3 regions of the Erwinia sp. E602 genome follow, and region 2 is predicted to be linked to each of the others. Evidence: predicted binding sites of a transcription regulator. Region 2 holds the regulator's gene; each other region holds the start of a gene.
What was found. Region 2 encodes LexA, which represses DNA repair genes until DNA is damaged. Its sites were predicted from a motif close to TNCTGTATGTACATACAGNA; they were not measured.
Positions count from the first base shown of each region.

Region 1: the regulator LexA is predicted to act here: its motif matches at 3,873-3,892, upstream of mutH (DNA mismatch repair endonuclease MutH).
Region 3: the regulator LexA is predicted to act here: its motif matches at 3,458-3,477, upstream of GKQ23_RS14120 (YebG family protein).

Region 1 is NZ_CP046582.1:919,237-926,864, forward strand. It holds gene lplT (lysophospholipid transporter LplT) at 1-278, shown strand, start outside; gene GKQ23_RS05560 (DJ-1/PfpI family protein) at 510-1,358, shown strand; gene GKQ23_RS05565 (NADP(H)-dependent aldo-keto reductase) at 1,391-2,431, opposite strand; gene GKQ23_RS05570 (YgdI/YgdR family lipoprotein) at 2,610-2,825, opposite strand; gene mutH (DNA mismatch repair endonuclease MutH) at 2,960-3,595, opposite strand; gene rppH (RNA pyrophosphohydrolase) at 4,325-4,849, shown strand; gene ptsP (phosphoenolpyruvate--protein phosphotransferase) at 4,862-7,108, shown strand; gene lgt (prolipoprotein diacylglyceryl transferase) at 7,250-7,628, shown strand, end outside.
Region 2 is NZ_CP046582.1:4,447,775-4,455,402, forward strand. It holds gene zur (zinc uptake transcriptional repressor Zur) at 65-580, shown strand; gene GKQ23_RS22020 (CsbD family protein) at 818-1,027, opposite strand; gene lexA (transcriptional repressor LexA) at 1,672-2,280, opposite strand; gene GKQ23_RS22030 (diacylglycerol kinase) at 2,442-2,810, opposite strand; gene plsB (glycerol-3-phosphate 1-O-acyltransferase PlsB) at 2,938-5,403, shown strand; gene GKQ23_RS24110 (hypothetical protein) at 5,416-5,547, shown strand; gene ubiA (4-hydroxybenzoate octaprenyltransferase) at 5,654-6,520, opposite strand; gene ubiC (chorismate lyase) at 6,522-7,049, opposite strand; gene psiE (phosphate-starvation-inducible protein PsiE) at 7,095-7,511, opposite strand.
Region 3 is NZ_CP046582.1:2,750,445-2,758,072, reverse strand. It holds gene zwf (glucose-6-phosphate dehydrogenase) at 1-1,426, shown strand, start outside; gene GKQ23_RS14130 (bifunctional 4-hydroxy-2-oxoglutarate aldolase/2-dehydro-3-deoxy-phosphogluconate aldolase) at 1,486-2,127, shown strand; gene purT (formate-dependent phosphoribosylglycinamide formyltransferase) at 2,176-3,354, opposite strand; gene GKQ23_RS14120 (YebG family protein) at 3,494-3,790, shown strand; gene GKQ23_RS14115 (sugar phosphate isomerase/epimerase) at 3,838-4,668, opposite strand; gene GKQ23_RS14110 (tellurite resistance TerB family protein) at 4,846-5,496, shown strand; gene GKQ23_RS14105 (S9 family peptidase) at 5,622-7,628, shown strand, end outside.

The DNA.
Region 1 (7,628 bases), 1.3 Mb from region 2:
TGCTGCTGGTGGTGATTGGCGTGCTGGGTGGCTTCTTCGTGGTACCGCTTAATGCGCTGCTGCAGATGCGCGGCAAAGAGACGGTGGGAGCAGGTAACGCCATCGCGGTGCAGAACCTCGGTGAGAATATGGCGATGCTGCTGATGCTTGGCCTCTACTCGCTGGCGATCCGCCTCGGTGCGCCACCGGTTGCCACCGGCGTAGGTTTCGGCGCGCTGTTTGCGCTGGCCATCGCCCTGCTATGGGGCTGGCATCAGCTGCAGAAGCGGCGCGGTTAATCTTTGCGGGCGGGCTTCTGTGGCCCGCCCTTTAAGGTCGCTAAGTTTTTTAAGTTCTTTTTTCTCCTTTCCAGACGCAGGTTGCGGGTACTCTCCCGGCCACTTGCAGACGCATGACTTGCACCTTAACCCGTGTGCTAATCATCTAGAATTGCGTCCTTCCTAACCCTGTTGTTAACAGCACCTGTTGTGATACGGGCACGATTAACGACGCACGAAAGGAGATCTGAAATGGAAAGAAGGGAGTTTATTGCTAAATCTGCCCTGTCACTGATTGCCGCCAGCATCGGAGCCGGCGCCAGCAGTTCACTGTTTGCCGGACAGCCCGAATACCGCCATGGTCCCGGGCAGGCCACGTCTGTCGGCAAAGGCAAACGCATCAGCCTGGCGTTTGTGATCTACCCCGGCATGACGCCGCTGGACATCATCGGCCCGGCGACCATGCTCGGTGGTGACAATTTCGATATTCACTTTGTCTGGCGTGACCGTAACCCGGTACAGGGCGAGATAGCGCACGTGCAGTTTATCCCCAGCACCACCTTCCGTGAGCTGAAAAAAGTCGACGTGCTGTGCATCACCGGCACCGGCAACCCCTATGCGCTGCTGAAAGAGCATGAAATGATCGACTGGCTGCACGAGGTGGGTAGCAAGGCCGAGTGGGTCACCAGCGTCTGTACTGGCTCAATCCTGCTGGGTGCCGCTGGGCTATTGCAGGGCTATAAAGCCACCACCCACTGGTCAATGATTGACGATCTGAAACCTTTTGGCGCGATACCGGTCAGCGATCGCGTGGTGATCGACCGTAACCGCATCACCGGGGGGGGCGTCACGGCGGGAATGGATTTTGGCCTCACGCTGCAGGCGGAGCTGGCCGGCAAAGAGAGCGCCGAATATGCTCAGCTGATCACCCAGTACGATCCGCATCCGCCTTTCCACAGCGGTACGCCACAGCAGGCCGCCCCGCAGCTGGTTAAGTCGGTGAAAAAGATGGTCTTTGATATGGTTGAAGCCCGCACCCCGGACTGGCAGCAGCAGATGAAAGACAGCGTGGCGCGAATGCAGCGTTACAACAAAGCGTAAGAACAGGGCGAGGGAAACCTCGCCCTGAAACATTATGGCGCAGGGTAAGTGAAGCGGCGGTGAATCGCCTCCAGCCCTTCCAGTACGTCCGCGTTCAGCGTCAGGTCGTAGCTGTCGATATTGATCTTCAGCTGCTCCAGCGTCGTCGCCCCCAGCAGCGTGCTGGCGACAAACGGCTGCTGGCGGACAAACGCCAGCGCCATCTGCGACGGGTCCAGCCCGTGTTTTTTCGCCAGCGCGACGTATTCTGCAATCGCCAGCTGCGACTGCTCGCCGCTGTAGCGGGTAAAGCGGCTGAACAGCGTATTGCGTGCGCCGGCCGGCTGCGCGCCGTTGAGGTACTTGCCGCTCAGGGTGCCGAACGCCAGGCTGGAGTAGGCCAGCAGCTCAACCCCTTCATGATGGCTGATCTCCGCCAGACCCACCTCAAAGCTGCGGTTCAGCAGGCTGTAGGGGTTCTGAATGCTGACGATGCGCGGCAGCTCGTGTTTTTCCGCCAGCTGCAGATAGCGCATCACGCCCCACGGCGTTTCATTGGACACGCCGATGTAGCGGATTTTCCCGGCGCGCACCTGCTCGTTCAGCGCTTCCAGCGTCTCCAGCAGCGTGACCGGCGCGGTGGTATCGGCATATTCATAGTTCAGCTTGCCAAAGAAGTTAGTCTGGCGCTGCGGCCAGTGCAGCTGATAAAGATCGAGATAGTCGGTATTCAGCCGTTTCAGGCTGGCATCCAGCGCGGCACGGATGTTTTTACGGTCCAGTACCTGTCCCGGGCGGATAGAGGCGTCCGCACCGCGCACCGGTCCGGCAACTTTCGAGGCCAGCACCACCTTGTCACGGTTACCGCGCGCCTTCAGCCAGCTGCCGATATAACTCTCGGTCAGGCCCTGAGTTTCCGGGCGCGGCGGCACCGGATACATTTCGGCGGTATCAATCAGGTTGATGCCGCGGCTCAGGGCGTAATCCAGCTGGGCATGCGCGTCGGCTTCGCTGTTCTGCTCGCCAAAGGTCATGGTTCCCAGGCCCAGTGAGCTGATTTCAAGGGTGCTGTGGGGGATACGGTGATAATGCATTTCCGGCTTCCTTTTCATTTTTGAAGGTCAGGGAATACTCCTGCATCGTTCACTGGCTGACGGTGCCAGATCCCGGTTTTCGACTATAACCGCGGCGGGGCAGTGGGGGAAGTGAGGAATTGTGCAGAGCGATGAACAACTGCCTGAATACGGGCGCATCCAGGCAACAGCCGTCAGATTAGCGCTCAACGATGCTGGAAACCTCGTCGCCGTTAATCTGCTTCTCATGACCGGACTCGTCGGTGTACTGCACCAGCCCGGTCTCTTTATCAATTTGCGGCTTACCGTCGGTCATAATCATCTGCCCGTCTTTGGTCGCCATTACATAGCTGCTGCTGCAGCCGCTCAACAGCATCGCTATGCCGATCGCCGCTGCGCCAGTCATCAACTTCATGGTTATCTCCCCTGTGATTCGTTTACGCTTAAGAGTGTAGTAATAAACGAAATATTCCGTGGTGATAATCACATCAGTCTGAAAGTCCGGCGTTAAGGCCGGAAAACTTGACATCGCTGGCCACCGCCGGCGGCTCAGAGTAAAAAGTGCCGCGCCAGCAGCGCACCGGTAAAGGATTTTTTCAGATAGAAGCCGCGCGGCAGGGTCATAATCGGCTGCCCCTCGCGGCCAATCCCCTCGGTCAACGCTCTGCTGTTGGCCGCTTTAGGGCGAATTTGCAGCACGTCGCCGTGGCGTGCGGTGATCTGCTCCACCTGGCCGAGCACGATCATATCCATCAGCTCTTCCCAGTCGCGGCGCAGCTGCCGCTCCTCCTCCGCGTCCGGGCTCCACAGCAGCGCGGCCCCGACGTGGCGGTCAGGCAGCGCAATGGCCCGATCGCCCTCCACCGGCACCCACAGCACCCGGCTCAGCTTATGGCGGACGTGGCTGGTGAGCCAGGTCACGCCGCTGTTGCCGGTCAGCGGCGCCACGCAGACAAAGGTGGTTTCCAGCGGGCGGCCCGCCGCGTCGATCGGAATGGTTTTCAGCTCAACGCCAATGGCGGCGAAATCCTGCTCCGGCTTGCTGCCCGCGCTGGCACCCAGGCAGCGTTCCAGCAGCATACCCACCCAGCCTTTATCGCGTTTCAGATCGCGCGGGATAGCTAAACCACAGGCGTGCGCCAGTTCACCGAGGGTGTACCCCGCAAGGCCTCGGGCGCGGGCCATCAGCTCATCTTCATGGCGTGGCGGCGGCAGAAAATCGTTATCGCTCAATCTGCTCTCCGGTGGTTAAAAAAAGTACAGCAAACGACAGCATCACGGCGTGCGGTTATTCAGTGGGGGAAAAAAACAATAATAGCATGATAAATCGTGTTTTTTTATCGCCCGACTGCCGCCGTCGGTCAGGGCTCTGTAAGGTTTAACTTTTCTGGTCACCGGCAATGAACAGGATCTTCCGGGTAGTTATCCACAGAAAAGTGGGATAAGTGGCCCGTGAAGATAATACTGTTTCCATTTACAGCCTTGACGCAGGGGTTTTTTGCCCATTTAGCCTGCGTCGTGGGCAAGTAATCAACATATTCTGTGGATAACGTCATATGTGCGCGAAAAATCACCAGTCCGCGGATCGCTGGATATGACAGCAGAATGACATGGACAGGAAAAGGGCGCTACACCGCTAAATGCCTCTGATTAATATAAGATTATTCCTTGATGCTGGCAGGTCTTGTTTAGCGACCACAAAAGTTTTCCCCACTTCTTCAGCGAGTTCTGCACAAAGCTATCCACAGAAAACGTGAATAAGATCGCCTTTTTCCCCCGCTTTCTGTTTATAACTTGCCTGTTAATGAAGAGTTATCCCACTCCGGACCAGGCACATGCTGTTAAAGCAGTGGTTTACCGTCTGTAAGGAGTGTGAAACAATCAGAACATCCAGTTTTAGTTTGAGGTAGTCCGGTGATCGATGATGATGGCTACCGCCCGAATGTTGGTATCGTAATTTGTAACAGGCAGGGACAGGTGCTGTGGGCCAGACGTTTTGGTCAGCACTCCTGGCAGTTTCCCCAGGGGGGCATCAACCCAGGGGAGACCGCGGAACAGGCAATGTACCGCGAGCTTTTCGAGGAAGTCGGTTTACACCGTAAGGATGTGCGCATTCTGGCCTCCACCCGAAACTGGTTACGATATAAGTTGCCTAAACGTTTGGTGCGTTGGGACACAAAGCCGGTTTGTATCGGCCAAAAACAGAAATGGTTTCTCCTGCAGCTGTTGTGCAACGACGCGGATATCAACATGCAAACCAGCAGCACGCCGGAATTTGACGGCTGGCGGTGGGTCAGCTTCTGGTATCCGGTACGCCAGGTGGTCTCCTTCAAGCGCGACGTCTATCGTCGGGTGATGAAAGAGTTTGCCAGCGTGGTGATGCCCCTGCAGGAAAATACCGCACCACGAAACACGCCCTTTCGACGGAAGAGAGGTTAAGCCACACCGATCATGCTCACACAGCTGCGCGAAATAGTTGAGAAAGTGGCAGCAGCGCCTCGTCTGACCGAGGCGCTGGATATTCTGGTTAATGAGATATGTCTGGCGATGGAAACCGAGGTCTGCTCGGTTTACCTCGCCGATAACGATCGTCGCTGCTACTACCTGATGGCTACGCGTGGGCTAAAAAAGCCGCGTGGGCGCACGGTCGCCCTGGCATTTGATGAAGGCATTGTCGGCCTGGTCGGTCGCCTTGCTGAGCCGATCAACCTTGCCGATGCGCAGAAACACCCCAGCTTTAAATATATCCCCTCGGTCAAAGAGGAGCAGTTTCGCTCGTTCCTCGGCGTGCCGATCATCAGCCGTCGCCAGCTGCTGGGCGTGCTGGTGGTGCAGCAGCGCGAACATCGCCTGTTTGACGAAAGCGAAGAGTCCTTCCTGGTCACGCTGGCGACGCAGCTGGCGGCGATCCTGTCGCAGTCCCAGCTTAACGCGCTGTTTGGCCAGTACCGGCAAACCCGCATTCAGGCGATTGCCGCCGCGTCCGGTGTGGCGGTGGCGGAGGGTTGGGTAGACTCTTCACAGCCGTCGCTGGAAAACGTCTCGGCGGCCTCAACGCTCGATTCAGTGCGCGAACGCGAACGGCTGGCGCTGGCGATGGCGGAAGCCTCGGCGGAGTTTCGCCGTTACAGCAAGCGCTTCACCGCCAGCCTGCACAAAGAGAGCGCGGCGATCTTCGATCTCTACTCGCACCTGCTCAGCGATGCGCGGCTGAAGAAAGACCTGCTGGCGGAGATTGAGGCCGGCTCGGTGGCGGAGTGGGCGGTTAAAAAGGTCATTGAGAAGTTTGCCGCCCAGTTTGCCAGCCTACAGGACAGCTATCTGCGCGAGCGCGCGGGCGACCTGCGGGTGCTTGGCCAGCGCCTGCTGTTCCACCTTGACGACACCATTCAGGGCACCAACACCTGGCCGGAACGCTTCGTGCTGGTGGCCGATGAACTGACGGCCACCACGCTGGCCGAGCTGCCGCGTGAACGGCTGGCCGGGGTGGTGGTGCGTGACGGTGCCGCCAACTCCCATGCGGCGATTATGGTGCGCGCGCTGGGTATTCCGACGGTGATGGGGGCCGATATTCAGCCGGAGCTGCTGAAGGGCCACCTGCTGATCGTCGACGGCTATCGCGGCGAGCTGCTGGTGGACCCGGAAGCGGTGCTGGTCAACGAATATCAGCGGCTGATCAGCGCGGAGAACGAACTGAGCCAGCTGGCCGAAGGGCTGGTTGAGCAGCCGGGGCAGCTGAAAAGCGGCCAGACGGTAAAAGTAATGCTCAATGCCGGCTTAAGCGCCGAGCATGAAAAAACCCAGGGCAGCAGGGTCGACGGCGTCGGCCTGTACCGTACCGAAATCCCGTTTATGCTGCAGAGCGGCTTCCCGTCGGAAGAGGAGCAGGTGGCGCAGTATCAGGGCATGCTGCAGCTGTTCCTTGATAAACCGGTGACGCTGCGCACGCTGGACGTCGGCGCGGACAAGCAGCTGCCCTATATGCCAATCAGCGAAGAGAACCCGGCGCTGGGCTGGCGCGGCATCCGCCTGACCCTTGACCAGCCGGAGATTTTCCTCGTGCAGCTGCGCGCGATGCTGCGCGCCAACGTGGCCAGCAGCAACCTCAGCATCCTGCTGCCGATGATCACCAGCATTGATGAGATCGACGAGGCACAACGGCTGATCGACCGTGCCAGTCAGGAAGTGAGCGAGATGCTCGGTTACGCTATTCCGCTGCCCCGGCTGGGGGTGATGATTGAAGTGCCGTCGATGATCTTTATGATCCCGCACCTGCGTGGGCGCATCGATTTTATCTCGGTCGGCACCAACGACCTGACCCAGTACCTGCTGGCGGTGGATCGCAACAACACCCGGGTGGCGTCAATCTACGACAGCCTGCACCCGGCGCTGCTGCGGGCGTTACAGACCATCGCCGATGAGGCAGAACGGGCCGGTATTGAGCTGTGCCTGTGCGGTGAAATGGCCGGCGACCCGATGAGCGTGGTGATGCTGGTGGGCATGGGCTATCACCACCTGAGCATGAACGGCCGCAACGTGGCGCGGGTCAAATATCTGCTGCGCCATATTGAGCTGGAAGAGGCGCAGGCGCTGGCCCGCACCGGCCTGGCCGCGATGCACACCCGCGAGGTGCGCAGCGAAGTGGCGGCGTTTATGGAGCAGAAAGGGCTGGGCGGCCTGATCCGCGGCGGGCGCTGAACGGGTTCCTCAGGCAACTTCTCTCTTAACAAAGTTTACACTCGGGCGGGACCGCGAAAATTCCCGCTATGCTATGATGCGCGACTTATGCAGCCGACGATTGCGGCTGCCTGTCAGGATTGACTCAACTAATGGTGAAAGATGAATAACGGCTATCTGGCTTTCCCCCAATTCGACCCGGTGATCTTCTCCATCGGGCCGGTTTCGCTGCACTGGTACGGGCTGATGTATCTGGTGGGTTTCGTGTTCGCCATGTGGCTGGCGGTGCGCCGCGCCAATAAGCCGGGCAGCGGCTGGAAAAAAGAAGAGGTTGAAAACCTGCTGTACGCTGGTTTCCTCGGCGTGTTCCTCGGCGGACGTATCGGTTATGTGTTCTTCTATAACCTGCCTTTGTTCCTCGAAAATCCGCTCTACCTGTTCAAAGTGTGGGACGGTGGTATGTCGTTCCACGGCGGCCTGATCGGCGTGATCGTGGTAATGATGATCTTTGCCCACCGCACCAGACGTCACTTCTTCCAGG
Region 2 (7,628 bases):
CAAACTCGGCGTTTTAGCACAGACGTGATAAAATAACGTTTCAGTCTGGCCTGAGGAGGGAATAATGAACACCACGACTACAGAAAATATCCTGACGCAGGCGGAAGTCATTTGTCAGCAGCGCAGCGTGCGCCTGACGCCACAGCGGCTGGAAGTGCTGCGCCTGATGAGCGTGCAGAACGGCGCGATCAGCGCCTACGATCTGCTGGACCTGCTGCGCGAGTCCGAGCCGCAGGCCAAGCCACCGACCGTCTATCGCGCGCTGGATTTCCTGCTGGAACAAGGCTTTATTCACCGCGTAGAGTCAACCAACAGTTACGTAGTCTGCCACCATTTCGAAGAGCACTCCCACACGTCGGCGATGCTGATTTGCGATCGCTGTGGGTCGGTGAGCGAACAACATGCCGACGGCGTTGAGGCGATCCTGACATCGCTGGCGCTGAAAACCGGCTTCACGCTGGGCCACAGCGTGATTGAAGCGCATGGCTTCTGCTCGGGCTGCGCGGAGATTGAAACCTGCTCTCACCATGAGGCCTGCGATCACGATCACAGCGCACCGGCGAAAAAACGCGGACGTTGAGTTCAGTGCTCCTGCATGCCGGGTGCGGATGCGATCGCTGACAGGGTTACCTGTAGGATAAACGGGATATTTCTGCAGGCAGGTCTGTTGAAGAGAAAACGGGGTTAATGGCGACAGAGCTGTAGCCAGTACAGTAACGGGTCACTACTCAGTGAGTCAGGGGATCTGTTACGGGGTTGGTGAGAGTTGGCACGATCCTTGTGCCTGGGGTAGGAGCCCAATTCTCAGAGGCAGAGATTACCAGCGGTGATCGTTGCGGGTTTCCCAGTCCTTCAGTTCTTTTTCGGCCTGATCTTTCTGGTAGCCGTAACGTTCCTGAATTTTTCCGACCAGCTGATCGCGTTTACCTTCCACGACCGTCAGGTCGTCGTCGGTCAGCTTGCCCCACTGTTCTTTCACTTTACCTTTGAACTGCTTCCAGTTACCGCTCGCTTCGTCTTTATTCATCATATAACTCCCTCAGCTTAGGTTTAGAACAGCCTTTAGCGTATTCGTCTTGTAAGTGCGCCTGATTACCAGATAAAAATCTGGATTAGCGCTGAACACAGAGTTAATTATAGTAGAAACGCGCGGATATGCGCTGAGTGGACGATTAAAAGATAAAATCGGCTCTCCTGCAGGCAGAAAACCGATAAAAGTGAATGTAAATCAGAGACTAAGACTGGGCATCACGTAAGTAACTAAATATTTCCATTATCGTTCAGCGCTGAACCAGGTGCCCCGCCGCCAGTGACGCCGCCAGATCGCCCACAGCGCCAGCCGCCAGCCGCCAGCCGCCAGAGCTGCTTATCGGCAACGGAAAGTAGTTTCATATTGGAGCGGTATCCTTGCCTGTGCGGAACCTGTATCTGGAACTTCACCTGTCACTGCCTGTCGACCTCTGACGGGCTGGACGCGTTCGCCGGGTCACAGGCATCGATCGGTCAGGGCTATATATCAGCACGTCAGCACGTCAGCACAAAGGATATGATCGGTAAGATTGCTGATTCAGGCAGGCTGTCATGCAGCAGGAAAGCGTGCGCAGGAATTCAAAGGGGAAATGCGCAGCGGCGGGGAGGAGGCCGCTGCGTGATGAGCCGTGGTGGGTCGCGCTACTGCCAGTTGCCGTTGCGGATCACGCCCACGGCCAGGCCTTCGATGGTGAGCGTCTGCTCACGCAGGTCGACCACGATCGGCTGGAAGTCCGGGTTTTCCGGCAGCAGCTGCACGGTGTTGCCCTGCTTCTTCAGACGTTTTACCGTCACTTCATCGTCGATACGCGCCACGACCACCTGGCCATTGCGCACGTCTTCGGTCTTGTGTACCGCCAGCAGGTCACCGTCGAGAATACCGATGTCGCGCATCGACATACCGCTGACGCGCAGCAGGAAGTCCGCGCTCGGTTTGAACATTTCCGGGTCCACCTGATAGTGCCCTTCAATATGCTCTTCCGCCAGCAGCGGTTCACCGGCTGCCACGCGGCCGATCAGCGGCAGGCCGTTGACCTCTTCCATCATCAGGCGAATGCCGCGCGAGGCGCCGGAGACGATCTCAATCACGCCTTTACGCGCCAGCGCTTTCAGGTGCTCTTCGGCGGCATTGGGGGAACGGAAGCCGAGCTGCGAGGCAATTTCTGCCCGCGTCGGTGGCATACCGGTCTGGTTAATATGGTCGCGAATCAGGTCATAGACCTGCTGCTGCCGTGCCGTTAATGCTTTCATCCCGCCCCCTGGTTGTTTATACAGTCGACTGTGAGTATATACAGCTATTTCGCCCTTGGGAACCCAAACCCGCCCCGCTGGCGATCAATTTTGCATCAGAGGGGCGTTGCAGAGGTCAGCTGGCGCACTTTCGCCGCATGAAAGTGCCTTTTTTGGATAACTCATTGCAGATTCGGCAGTAACAACATGGCCCAGACAGCGATTGCCAGTAAGATGCTCAGCAGGACGGCGGCGGAGCCCATATCTTTTGCGCGCCCGGCCAGCGGATGCATTTCACTGCCGATGCGGTCCACCACCGCCTCAATCGCGCTGTTGAGAACTTCGACGATAATCACCAGCACCACCGAACCGATCAGCAGTACGCGCGTGACGGCATCAACATCCAGCCAGCAGGCCACCGCCACCGCGATAATCGCCGCGATCGCTTCCTGGCGAAAGGCCGCTTCATGCTGCCAGGCGGCGCGTAATCCTTGCCACGAATAACCGGCTGCTTTTACGATTCGTGTCAGGCCGGTGGCGTTATTTGCCATAATCAGGGAACCCTTTGAGAAGTTTGACGTCGGAGACGGGTGTAGCACAATTTGCAACACCACAGATTCTGTTGGCGCTTTCTGGTATGCTTGCGGCGCTTTGCTAACAAGAGGCTTCATGTTGTCTATGTCAGGTTGGCGTAATTTATATTATAACCTTTTGAATCTGCCAGTTAAATTTCTGGTAAAGAGTAAGGCAATTCCGGCCGAGCCGGTTGCTGAGCTCGGGCTCGATACGTCGCGCCCTATTATGTATGTGCTGCCTTATGATTCAAAGGCCGATCTCCTGGCGCTGCGTGAGCAGTGTCGCAAACAGGAGCTGCCGGATCCGCTGCAGCCGCTGGAGATCGATGGCACCCTGTTGCCGCGTTATGTGTTTATCCATGACGGCCCGCGCCTGTTCCCTTACTACGTGCCAAACCCGGATTCGGTCAAGCTGTTCCATGACTATCTGGACCTGCACCGCAGCCATCCTGACCTTGATGTGCAGATGGTGCCGGTGTCGGTGATGTTTGGCCGTGCGCCGGGACGCGAGGTGCAGGGCGAAAGCCAGCCGCATCTGCGGGTGCTGAACGGCATTCAAAAATTCTTTGCGGTGCTGTGGCTGGGGCGCGACAGCTTCGTGCGCTTCTCGCCGATGGTCTCGCTGCGCCATATGGCCACCGAGCACGGCACGGATAAAACCATCGCTCAGAAGCTGGCCCGCGTGGCGCGTATGCATTTCGCCCGCCAGCGCCTGGCGGCGATCGGCCCGCGTCTGCCGGTGCGTCAGGACCTGTTTAACAAGCTGCTGCAGTCGAAAGCCATCGCCAAGGCGGTGGAAGACGAGGCGCGCAGCAAGAAAATCTCCCATGAGAAGGCCCAGCAGAACGCCATCGAACTGATGGAAGAGGTGGCGGCCGACTTCTCCTATGAGGCGATCCGCCTGACCGACCGCATTATGGGCTGGACCTGGAGCAAGCTTTACCAGGGGATCAACGTCAACGGCGGTGAGCGCGTACGCCAGCTGGCGCAGGACGGCCACGAGATCGTCTACGTGCCGTGCCACCGCAGCCATATGGATTACCTGCTGCTCTCCTACGTGCTCTATCACCAGGGGCTGGTGCCGCCGCATATCGCGGCCGGAATTAACCTGAACTTCTGGCCGGCCGGGCCGATTTTCCGCCGGCTGGGGGCGTTCTTTATCCGTCGCACCTTTAAGGGCAATAAACTCTACTCGACGGTATTCCGCGAATACCTCGGCGAGCTGTTTACCCGCGGCTATTCGGTGGAGTACTTCGTGGAGGGCGGACGCTCACGCACCGGCCGCCTGCTCGATCCGAAAACCGGCACGCTGTCGATGACCATTCAGGCGATGCTGCGCGGCGGCAACCGGCCAATCACCCTGGTGCCGATCTATATTGGCTACGAGCACGTGATGGAAGTAGGTACCTACGCTAAAGAGCTGCGCGGCGCGACCAAAGAGAAAGAGGGCTTCCTGTCGATGGTGCGCGGGCTGCGTAAGCTGCGAAATCTCGGCCAGGGCTACGTCAACTTTGGCGAACCGCTGCCGCTGGTCGCGTATCTTAACCAGCAGGTGCCGGAGTGGCGCGAGGCGATTGACCCGATTGAGGCCCAGCGCCCGGCGTGGTTAACCCCGGCGGTGAACGATATTGCCCAGAAAGTGATGGTGCGCATCAACAACGCCGGGGCGGCGAACGCCATGAACCTGTGCGTGACCGCGCTGCTGGCTTCACGCCAGCGCTCGATGACCCGTGACCAGCTGACCGAACAGCTCGGCTGCTACGTCGAACTGCTGCGCAACGTGCCCTATTCGCCGGATGCCACCGTGCCGGATATGACGCCGGAAGCGCTGCTGGAACACGCGCTGAGCATGAATAAGTTTGAGCTGGAGCAGGACAGCATCGGTGAGATCGTGATTCTGCCGCGCGAGCAGGCGGTGCTGATGACCTACTACCGCAACAACATTCATCATATGCTGGTGCTGCCGTCGCTGATTGCCGCGGTCCTGATGCAGCACCGCGAGCTGAGCCGTGATGAGCTGCTGCGCCAGGTCAGCGTGATCTACCCGATGCTGAAAAGCGAGCTGTTCCTGCGCTGGGATGCCGCAGAGCTGCCGCAGGTGATTGAGCCGCTGGTGGCCGAGATGGCGCGTCAGGGCCTGCTGCTGGTGGAAGACCAGCATCTGCGCCTGAACCCGCCGCGTTTCCGCACCCTTCAGCTGCTGGCCGCCGGCGTACGCGAAACCCTGCAGCGTTATGCCATTACCTTCTCGATCCTCAGCGCGAACCCGGCGATTAACCGCGGCACGCTGGAGAAAGAGAGCCGCACCATGGCCCAGCGCCTGTCGGTGCTGCACGGCATTAACGCGCCGGAGTTCTTCGACAAGGCGGTGTTCACCTCGCTGGTGCTGACGCTGCGTGATGAAGGCTACATCAGCGATTCCGGTGATGCCCAGGTTGAACGGACCCAGCGCGTTTACCAGCTGCTGGCGGAGCTGATCACCCAGGACGTGCGGATGACGATTGAAAGTGCTGTGGCACCGGAGCCCTCCGCCGCTGCCGTGACGGAGAGCGCGATCGCGCCGGAGTAATACGGTGACGCGGTGACGGAGAGTGCGGTTGCCCCGGAGTCATGGGGCAACGCCCTGACCACCAGCCACGCCCGCGGTAAAAATCAGTTAAACGGCAACCCGGTGTTGCCTGCAACGAAAAGGCCGGTCGCACTGAGCCAGTAAAGAGGGGAAGCCCCATGATTTACTGCGCCAGCGCGACCGGCCTTTTTTTCGCCTGTCCCGACGGTAGCCTGATGATGCTAAGGCTCGCCACCGGCGCAGAGCGCGGCTACCAGAGGCTGATAGCGATGCCGGCAAACAGCACCATACCGACGTAGTTGTTATTCAGGAACGCCCTGAAACAGGCGTCGCGATCGCGTCCTGCCACCTGCCTCTGCTGGTGTATAAACAGCCCGGCCGCCAGCAGCATGGACCACCAGAACGCCCCGCCCAGCCCGCTCAGCCAGCCGACCAGCGCCATCAGCGCCAGCGTTGCCAGCTGCAGCAGTCCGACGATTAGCTTATCGAAGCGGCCAAACAGGATCGCCGTCGACTTGACGCCAATCTTCAGGTCGTCGTCGCGATCGACCATCGCGTACAGGGTGTCGTAAGCCACCGTCCAGCAGACGTTAGCAAAAAACAGCAGCCAGCAGACCAGCGGCACGCTCTCGCTGACCGCCGCCCAGCCCATCGGGATCGCCCAGCCAAACGCCGCGCCCAGCACCACCTGCGGCAGGTGGGTGTGACGCTTCATAAACGGGTACATCCACGCCAGCGTCAGGCCGCCGAACGACAGCAGGATAGTCATGCGGTTCATGGTCAGCACCAGCGCGAAGGAGACCAGCACCAGCCCGGCAAACAGCAGTTTGGCCTCACGGCTGGTGACCGCCCCGCTCGGCAGCGGGCGCAGCCGGGTGCGTTTGACGTGGCCGTCGATTTTGCGGTCGGCGAAGTCGTTAATCACGCAGCCGGCAGCGCGCATGGTAATTACCCCCAGCGTAAACACCAGCAGCACGTTCAGCGGCGGCACGCCGTCCGCCGCCAGCCACAGCGCCCACAGCGTCGGCCACAGCAGTAGCACCGTGCCGATCGGCTTATCGATGCGCATCAGGCGGCAGTACGCCGCTAATTTACTCATTGGCAGACTTCTCTCCACGTCAGGATCTCTGCTCTGGCGCCAGGCTGGCATACAGCGGCGAAGCGGGTAAAAACAGTTCGGTCAGCAGCAGCGGCTTGCCCGTGAGGCGCAGGCGCGAGCGCCGTGCCCACAGCGCGCCGTGGTGGCCGACGTCAATAAAATCGCGGGTCAGGGTTGAGCTGGCAAACAGATAGCGCCCCAGCGGCACGCTGCCCAGCTGCTGCAGCTTCTGCTCCGGCCCGACCAGCGTTGACTCCGGCACCAGCGTGCGCGCCACCAGCCAGGGTACGCCGTCGCCGCACAGCTCAATTTCACGCAGCCAGTAGCGCGGCTCGTCAGGCAACAGCGCTGACTCTTCCGGCCAGGCGTCTCCGCCGACAAAGCCTTCGCGCAGCACGTTGACCGTCACCTCACCGCAGTAGCGTTCAAAACGCCGGGTCATTGAGTCAACTTCCATCAGCCAGTCAAGCAGGGGGGCGGTCAGCAGGGGTGAGGATTCGGGCAGCCAGTCGATCGCGCGCAACGGCGACAGCGCGTTCTCAGCCATAACACTTCTCCGTAAAAATGGGGTACCCGAGTGTACCCCATTTTCTTACTCGCGTTTCAGGCGGTTACTGTTCGCCAGCCACAGAGTGCACACCAGGATAAGAATGGCGAAGGTGTAGGCCAGCGTATCCAGCGGATTTTTATGGTCGACGATAATCAGGCGGATAATCGCCGTGATGCCGATATAGACGAAGTAGCGTAGCGGGAAGTGGTAGCCCGACTGGAAGTATTTGACGATCAACGCGATAAATTCAAAGTAGAGAAAATAGATCACGATGCCTTCAATCAGCAGGTAAGACGAGGTCTGCTCGCCGGTGTTCAGCAGCACGTTGGCCAGGTGGATGGTCTCTTTACCGAGAAAAATCACCAGGATCACGGCCAGCGCAATCAGGCCGGCGTTCAGCACCATCTGCAGGGCAAAAGCCAGCCGGGTGGCCGGGGTGTTATGGGCGGGGGGAGTCATGGGTCATACCTCAACGTCATTGTTATCTGGCGGGAAAACCGCTGCTGATACTATGCTTGAGTGTGACGCAGATCACAAGACACCCCGCCGGATGCGGGGCAATAGCGGGGTCAGCGC
Region 3 (7,628 bases), 1.7 Mb from region 2:
CAAAGGCGACCTGGCGCGCCGGAAACTGTTGCCCTCTCTGTATCAACTGGAGAAAGCCGGACAGATCCATGAAGAGTCCCGCATCATCGGCGTTGGCCGTGCTGAGTGGGATAAAGCAGCCTACACCAAGGTAGTGCGTGAGGCGCTGGAAACCTTCATGAAGGAAAAAATCGATGAAGCGCTGTGGGATAAACTCAGCAGCCGTCTCGATTTCTGCAACCTGGACGTTAACGACAGCAGCCACTTCCCGCGCCTGGGCAAAATGCTTGACCAGAAAAAACGCGTAACTATCAACTACTTTGCCATGCCGCCAAGCACCTTTGGCGCAATTTGCAAAGGCCTTGGCCAGGCAAAGCTGAATGCTAAGCCGGCGCGCGTGGTAATGGAAAAGCCGCTGGGTACTTCACTGGCGACCTCGCAGGAAATTAACGACCAGGTCGGTGAGTTCTTCGAAGAGAGCCAGGTGTTCCGTATTGACCACTATCTCGGCAAAGAGACGGTGCTGAACCTGCTGGCGCTGCGCTTCTCCAACTCGTTGTTTGCCTCTAACTGGGATAACCGCACCATCGACCACGTGCAGATTACCGTGGCGGAAGAGGTGGGAATCGAAGGGCGCTGGGGTTACTTCGACCAGGCCGGCCAGATGCGCGATATGATCCAGAACCACCTGCTGCAGGTGCTGACCATGATCGCCATGTCACCGCCGGCCGATCTGTCGGCTGACCGCATCCGTGACGAGAAAGTGAAGGTGCTGCGTTCACTGCGCCGCATTGACCACACCAACGTGCGTGAAAAAACCGTGCGCGGCCAGTACACCGCTGGCTTCGTGCAGGGCAAAAAAGTGCCGGGCTACCTGGAAGAAGAGGGGGCCAATAAGAACAGCAACACCGAATCTTTTGTCTCTATCCGCGTGGATATCGACGACTGGCGCTGGGCGGGCGTGCCGTTCTACCTGCGTACCGGTAAGCGACTGCCGACCAAATGTTCAGAAGTGGTGGTCTACTTCAAGAACCCGGCGCTGAACCTGTTCAAAGACTCCTGGCAGGAACTGCCGCAGAACAAACTGACCATTCGTCTGCAGCCGGACGAGGGCGTGGAAATCCAGATCCTCAACAAAGTGCCGGGCCTGGATCACAAGCACAACCTGCAGACCACCAAGCTGGATCTGAGCTTCTCTGAGACCTTCAATCAGTCGCACCTGGCGGACGCCTACGAGCGCCTGCTGCTGGAAACCATGCGCGGCATTCAGGCGCTGTTCGTGCGCCGTGACGAAGTGGAAGAGGCCTGGAAGTGGGTTGACTCCATCATGGACGCATGGTCTGCGGATAAAGAAGCGCCGAAGCCTTATCAGGCCGGCACCTGGGGCCCGGTCGCGTCGGTGGCGATGATCACCCGCGACGGCCGTTCGTGGAACGAGTTCGAGTAATCTGCTGATGTTCTGAAACCCGCTACGGCGGGTTTTTTTTATTACAAGGAGACTGAGCAATGAGTAACTGGAAAATCAGCGCCCGCCAGATCCTGGAGACGGGCCCGGTGGTACCGGTGATCGTGGTCAACGACGTTGCGCACGCGGTGCCAATGGCCAAAGCGCTGGTGGCAGGGGGGATCCGCGTGCTGGAGGTTACCCTGCGTACCCCCTGCGCGCTGGAGGCGCTGCAGGCGATGGTGCGCGAGGTGCCGGAAGCGATCGTCGGGGCCGGCACGGTGCTGAACGCGCAGCAGCTGCAACAGGTGACCGACGCCGGCGCGCAGTTTGCTATCAGCCCGGGCTTAACCGAACCGCTGCTGCGTGCCGCCGTTGACGGGCCGCTGCCGCTCATTCCGGGTATCAGCAGCGTATCGGAGCTGATGACCGGGCTGGATTACGGGCTGCGGGAATTCAAGTTCTTCCCGGCGGAAGCCAACGGCGGCGTGAAGGCGCTGCAGGCGATTGCTGGCCCGTTCCCGCAGGTGCGTTTCTGCCCGACCGGCGGTATCTCCCCGGCCAACTATCGTGACTATCTGGCGCTGAACAGCGTGCTGTGCATCGGTGGATCCTGGCTGGTGCCGTTGGACGCGCTGGAGGCAGGAGATTATCAGCGGATTACGCAGCTGGCGCGGGAAGCGGTGGCCGGCGCGCGGCAGTGATGAGCGCAGGTGATTTTCGGGGCGGCGCACACCGCCCCGGATTCGGCGTTAGCCGCTGACCTTCACGCTGGCCGCTGCCGCCACCGCGCGGGCGACCGCTTCATCAACGTTGTCGCCGGTGGCCAGCGCTACGCCCATACGACGCTGACCGCGCACTTCCGGCTTGCCGAACAGGCGCAGCTGCAGGCCGGCACCCAGCGCGGCGGAGAGATTGCCAAACTGTACGTTGTCGCTGTCCAGCTCCGGCAGGATCACCGCCGAGGCCGACGGGCCGTACTGGCGAATGCCGCCAACCGGCAGGCCGAGGAAGGCGCGCACGTGCAGGGCGAATTCGGAAACGTCCTGCGAGATCAGCGTAACCATGCCGGTATCGTGCGGGCGCGGTGACACTTCGCTGAACACCACTTCATCACCACAGACAAACAGCTCGACGCCGAACAGGCCGCGGCCGCCGAGGGCGGTGACCACTTTTTCTGCGATTGCCTGGGCACGTTCCAGCGCCAGCGCGCTCATCTGCTGCGGCTGCCAGGATTCGCGATAGTCGCCCTCTTCCTGACGGTGGCCGATCGGCGCGCAGAAGTGGATACCGTCTACCGCACTGATGGTCAGCAGGGTGATTTCGAAATCGAATTTCACCACGCCTTCGACAATCACCCGCCCGGCACCGGCGCGGCCGCCCTGCTGGGCGTACTCCCAGGCCGCATCCAGCTGAGCCGCATCACGGATAAAGCTCTGGCCTTTGCCGGACGAGCTCATCACCGGCTTGACGATGCACGGGAAGCCGATTTCATCGGCGGCGGCAAGAAACGCCGCGTGGCTGTCGGCGAAGCGGTAGGTTGAGGTCGGCAGCGCCAGTTCTTCGGCCGCCAGGCGACGGATGCCTTCGCGGTTCATGGTCAGTCTGGCCGCGCGGGCGGTCGGCACCACGTGCTGGCCCTGCTTTTCCAGCTCAATCAGCATATCGGTAGCGATGGCTTCAATTTCAGGCACCACAAAGTCGGGCTTCTCAAGGGCAACCAGCGCGGCGAGCGCGGCGCCGTCCAGCATATTGATAACGTGGCTGCGGTGAGCCACGTGCATCGCTGGCGCATCGGCATAGCGATCGACGGCGATCACTTCCACCCCAAGACGCTGGCACTCCAGGGCCACTTCTTTACCCAGCTCGCCCGATCCTAACAGCATTACGCGTGTCGCAGCAGGGCGCAGCGCGGTTCCTAAAGTCGTCATAATGTCTACCTGATTGGATGAAAAATAACGCGCGCAGTATAAACGAAAACGTTTGCGCGATCATCTGTTACGGGAAGCTTGAGTCAAAAAACCGTTGCTGTTATACTGTATATAAACACAGTTAACCGGAGTGAACATCATGGCTGTTGAGATTAAATACGTTGTCGTCAGAAAAGGTGAGGAAAAGATGACTTTTGCCAGCAAGAAGGAAGCCGATGCGTACGACAAAATGCTCGATATGGCGGAAGTGTTCTCTGACTGGTTAACCACCAGCCAGCTTGAACTGGACGAACAGCAGGGCGAGGCGCTGGGCCTGTTCCTGGCGGAGAACAAAGACGCCCTGCAGCATATCCTGCGCAGCGGCAAGCTGCCGGAAGAGAGCAGCGACAGCGCCGAAGACGACGCCACTACGCTGCGCGCGGTAAAATCGGCCTGATGGCTGACCGGGCGTCAGGTCGGCATAATGACGGGGAGCATTTTTTACTACCGATAGCCTGCGCTGTCCAGCACCCTGCGCAGTGACTGCATTGCCGCATCAGCCGTCAGATGCGCATCGGCTGCCTGGCGCTCGTCATTAAATACCTCCAGCCCGACGGGGCCGCGATAATCCAGCGTTTTCAGGTGCTGCAGCAGCGATGTCAGGGGGAAGTTTCCCTCGCCGGGTAACAGGCGATGGTGACGCGCGGTTTCAACCAGCTGGTTTTTCTGCGGCCGGGTGCTGAGATCTGACAGCTGCACCAGGTAAATTTTTTCCGCCGGGATCCCCGCCAGATCGTCAAGCGTCCGCCCGCCGGCAAAGATATGAAAGGCATCCACCACCAGCCCGATATTTCCGGCGCCGGTCTTTTGTATCAGATGCCAGGCGGCATCGGTGGTATTGATATGCTGGCTCCAGGCCATCGCTTCATAGGCGACCCGCAACCCGCGCTCTGCCGCCTGTGCCGTCAGCCAGCGCAGGTCCTGCAGTACGCAGCCGGCATCGCAGCAGGGATCGGTGGAGGCTGGGGTCAGTATCGTGTTTGCTCCCAGCTTAACGGCGTTGTCCATCATCGTCAGCGCCTCACGTCGCTTATCCTCACGTTTGTCGCCGCGCGCGCCGTCAAAATCCAGCAATACCTGATAGTCGGTCAGCCCCAGCTGCAGTTCGTGCAGCAGCGGCGCCAGCGTGAAGGCACCCCCGCCGGCGGCCTGCACATCCTGTTGCCACAGTTCAACCTGATCAAAGCCCGCTGACTTCGCCGCACGCAGCTTCTGCTGCGGCGTGCCGCCGGTGAGAATGGTGTTAAGAAACAGCGGGGAAGCGTGCTGCGTCATCAGTGCTCCTGAAAACTTACGAACCAGGTAGTACAGAGTAGAAGCCCTGTAGCGGTCCGGCAAGTTCAGCGCCCGAAAGCGCTATGGCGGCATCTTCTTTAACCGGCCTTTGCATCCTTTGACGTTTCCTGACGCGCCTTCGCCTATTGTGGTGTTTTTCGGCCAGAAGGAACCACTATGAGCAACTGGTTACAGCAGATTCAATCGGTACTGGGTAAGGCGGGTAAATCCTCCGGCGGAGAAGGGCTGAGCAAAATGCTGGCTCCCGGCGCGCTGGGCGGGCTGGCGGGCATGCTGATTGCCAGCAAGTCGTCACGTAATCTGCTGGCTAAGTACGGCAAAAATGCGCTGATCATTGGCGGTAGCGCGGCGGCGGGTGCTGTGCTGTGGAACAGGTACAAGCAGCGGGTCAGCGAAACCCACCGCGACCAGCCGCAGTTCGGTCAGCAGAGCACGCCGGTGGACCGCCGCGCCGAACGGCTGATTGAAGCGCTGGTGTTTGCCGCCAAAAGCGATGGCCATATCGACAGCTCAGAGCGTCAGGCCATCGATGAACATATCCGCCAGTCGGGCCTCGGCGAACAGGCCGAACGGCTGGTGCAGCAGGCGATTGAGCGTCCGCTGGATCCACAGCGGCTGGCGGCGGATGTCAAAAATGAAGAAGAGGCGCTGGAGGTCTATTTCCTCAGCAACCTGGTGATTGACGCCGACCACTTTATGGAGCGCAGCTACCTGCAGGCGCTGGGTGACGCGCTGAACATTCCGCAGGACGTGCGGGATTCGATTCTGGGTGACATCCGCGAAGAGAAACTGAAACTTATTGCCTGACGCTGACGCTGAGCCGGGCGATTTCCCGTCGCCCGACCTTTTTGTGTTCCCACCCGCATAATTCCTTGGCATTTCGTCCGCTTACTGCCAGTCTTTCAGACAGGCACAGCAACCGCGAAGAGACTATGACCCCTCCATTAGCGAAAAAAATCCCCCATCAGATGACCCTGCATGGTGAAACCCGTACCGACAACTACTACTGGATGCGTGACGACGAGCGCGCTGACCCGGAAGTGCTGGCCTGGCTGCAGGCTGAGAACGATTACGGTCAGCAGCTGCTGGCCCCGCAGCAGGCGCTGCAGGCCGAGCTGCTGAAAGAGATTGTCGATCGTATTCCGCCGCGTGACCAGTCGGTGCCCTATGTGAAGCGCGGCTGGCGTTACCAGAGCCGCTTTGAAGAGGGCGACGAGTACGCGATCCACAGCCGCCAGCCGGCGGATACCGCCACGCCGGAGCAGTGGCAGACGCTGGTCGACGGCAATCAGCGCGCGGCGGACAGCGAATTCTATACGCTGGGCGGCATGGCCATCAGCCGTGATAACCAGATTCTGGCGCTGGCGGAGGATTTCCTCTCACGCCGTATCTACAGCATTCGCCTGCGTAATCTCAGCACCGATCGTCAGTATGACGAGGTGCTGGAGCAGGTCTCCAGCAGCATGACCTGGGCCAACGACTCGCAGACGCTCTACTACGTGCGTAAGCACCCGCAGACGCTGCTGCCGTACCAGGTGTGGCGACATACCCTCGGCACCCCGCAGCAGCAGGACCAGCTGGTGTATGAAGAGGCGGACGATACCTTTTACGTCGGCGTATATAAAACCACCTCTGAGCAGTACATCGCCATCTCGCTTAACAGCAGTACCACCAGCGAGATCCTGCTGCTGGACGCCGGCGATCCGCAGGCGCAGCCGCAGCTGTTCAGCCCGCGGCGTAAAGATCATGAGTACAGCGTCGATCACTACCAGCAGCAGTTCTTTATCCGCTCCAACCGCGACGGGAAAAACTTTGGCCTTTACCGCAGCGCAACCGCGGATGACGCGGCCTGGCAGCCGGTGATCGCCCCGCGGGGGGATATCGTGCTGGAGGGCTACAGCCTGTTCCGCGACTGGCTGGTGGTGGAAGAGCGCCAGCGCGGGCTGACCAGCCTGCGGCAGATCCACTGGCAGAACGGCAAAGAGGTGCGTATCGCCTTCGACGATCCGACCTACGTTACCTGGGTGGGCCACAACCCGGAGCCGGAGACCAGCAAGCTGCGCTACGGCTACTCGTCGATGACCACGCCGGATACCCTCTACGAGCTGGATATGGACAGCGGCGAACGCAGCGTGCTGAAGCAGACCGAGGTGAAAGGTTTTGACGCCACGCGTTACCGCAGCGAGCGCCACTGGGTGACCATGCGCGACGGCGTTGAGGTGCCGGTGTCGCTGGTTTACCGCCAGGACAGCTATACACCGGGCCACAACCCGCTGCTGGTCTACGGCTACGGCTCGTACGGCAGCAGCATGGATGCGGATTTCAGCGCCAGCCGCCTCAGCCTGCTCGACCGCGGCTTTGTCTTCGCCCTGACCCATATCCGCGGCGGCGGCGAGATGGGGCAGCAGTGGTATGACGACGGCCGCCTGCTGAACAAGATGAACACCTTTAACGACTTTATCGACCTGACCGAGGCGCTGGTGGCACAGGGTTACGGCGATCCGGCAAAACTCTACGCGATGGGCGGCAGCGCCGGTGGCCTGCTGATGGGCACGGTGATCAACCAGCAGCCCGCGCGCTTCCACGGCGTGGTGGCTCAGGTGCCGTTTGTTGACGTGGTGACCACCATGCTGGATGAGAGCATTCCACTGACCACCGGCGAATACGATGAGTGGGGCAACCCGGCCGACGAGCAGTACTACCGCTATATTCGTCAGTACAGCCCGTACGACAACGTCACCGCGCAGGCCTATCCGCATCTGCTGGTGACCACCGGGCTACACGACTCGCAGGTACAGTTCTGGGAGCCGGCCAAATGGGTGGCAAAACTGCGTGAGCTGAAAACTGATGACCATCTGCTGGTGCTGCACACCGATATGGATGCCGGCCACGGCGGCAAATCGGGGCGTTATAAGGTGTGGGAAGAGGTGGCGCTGGAG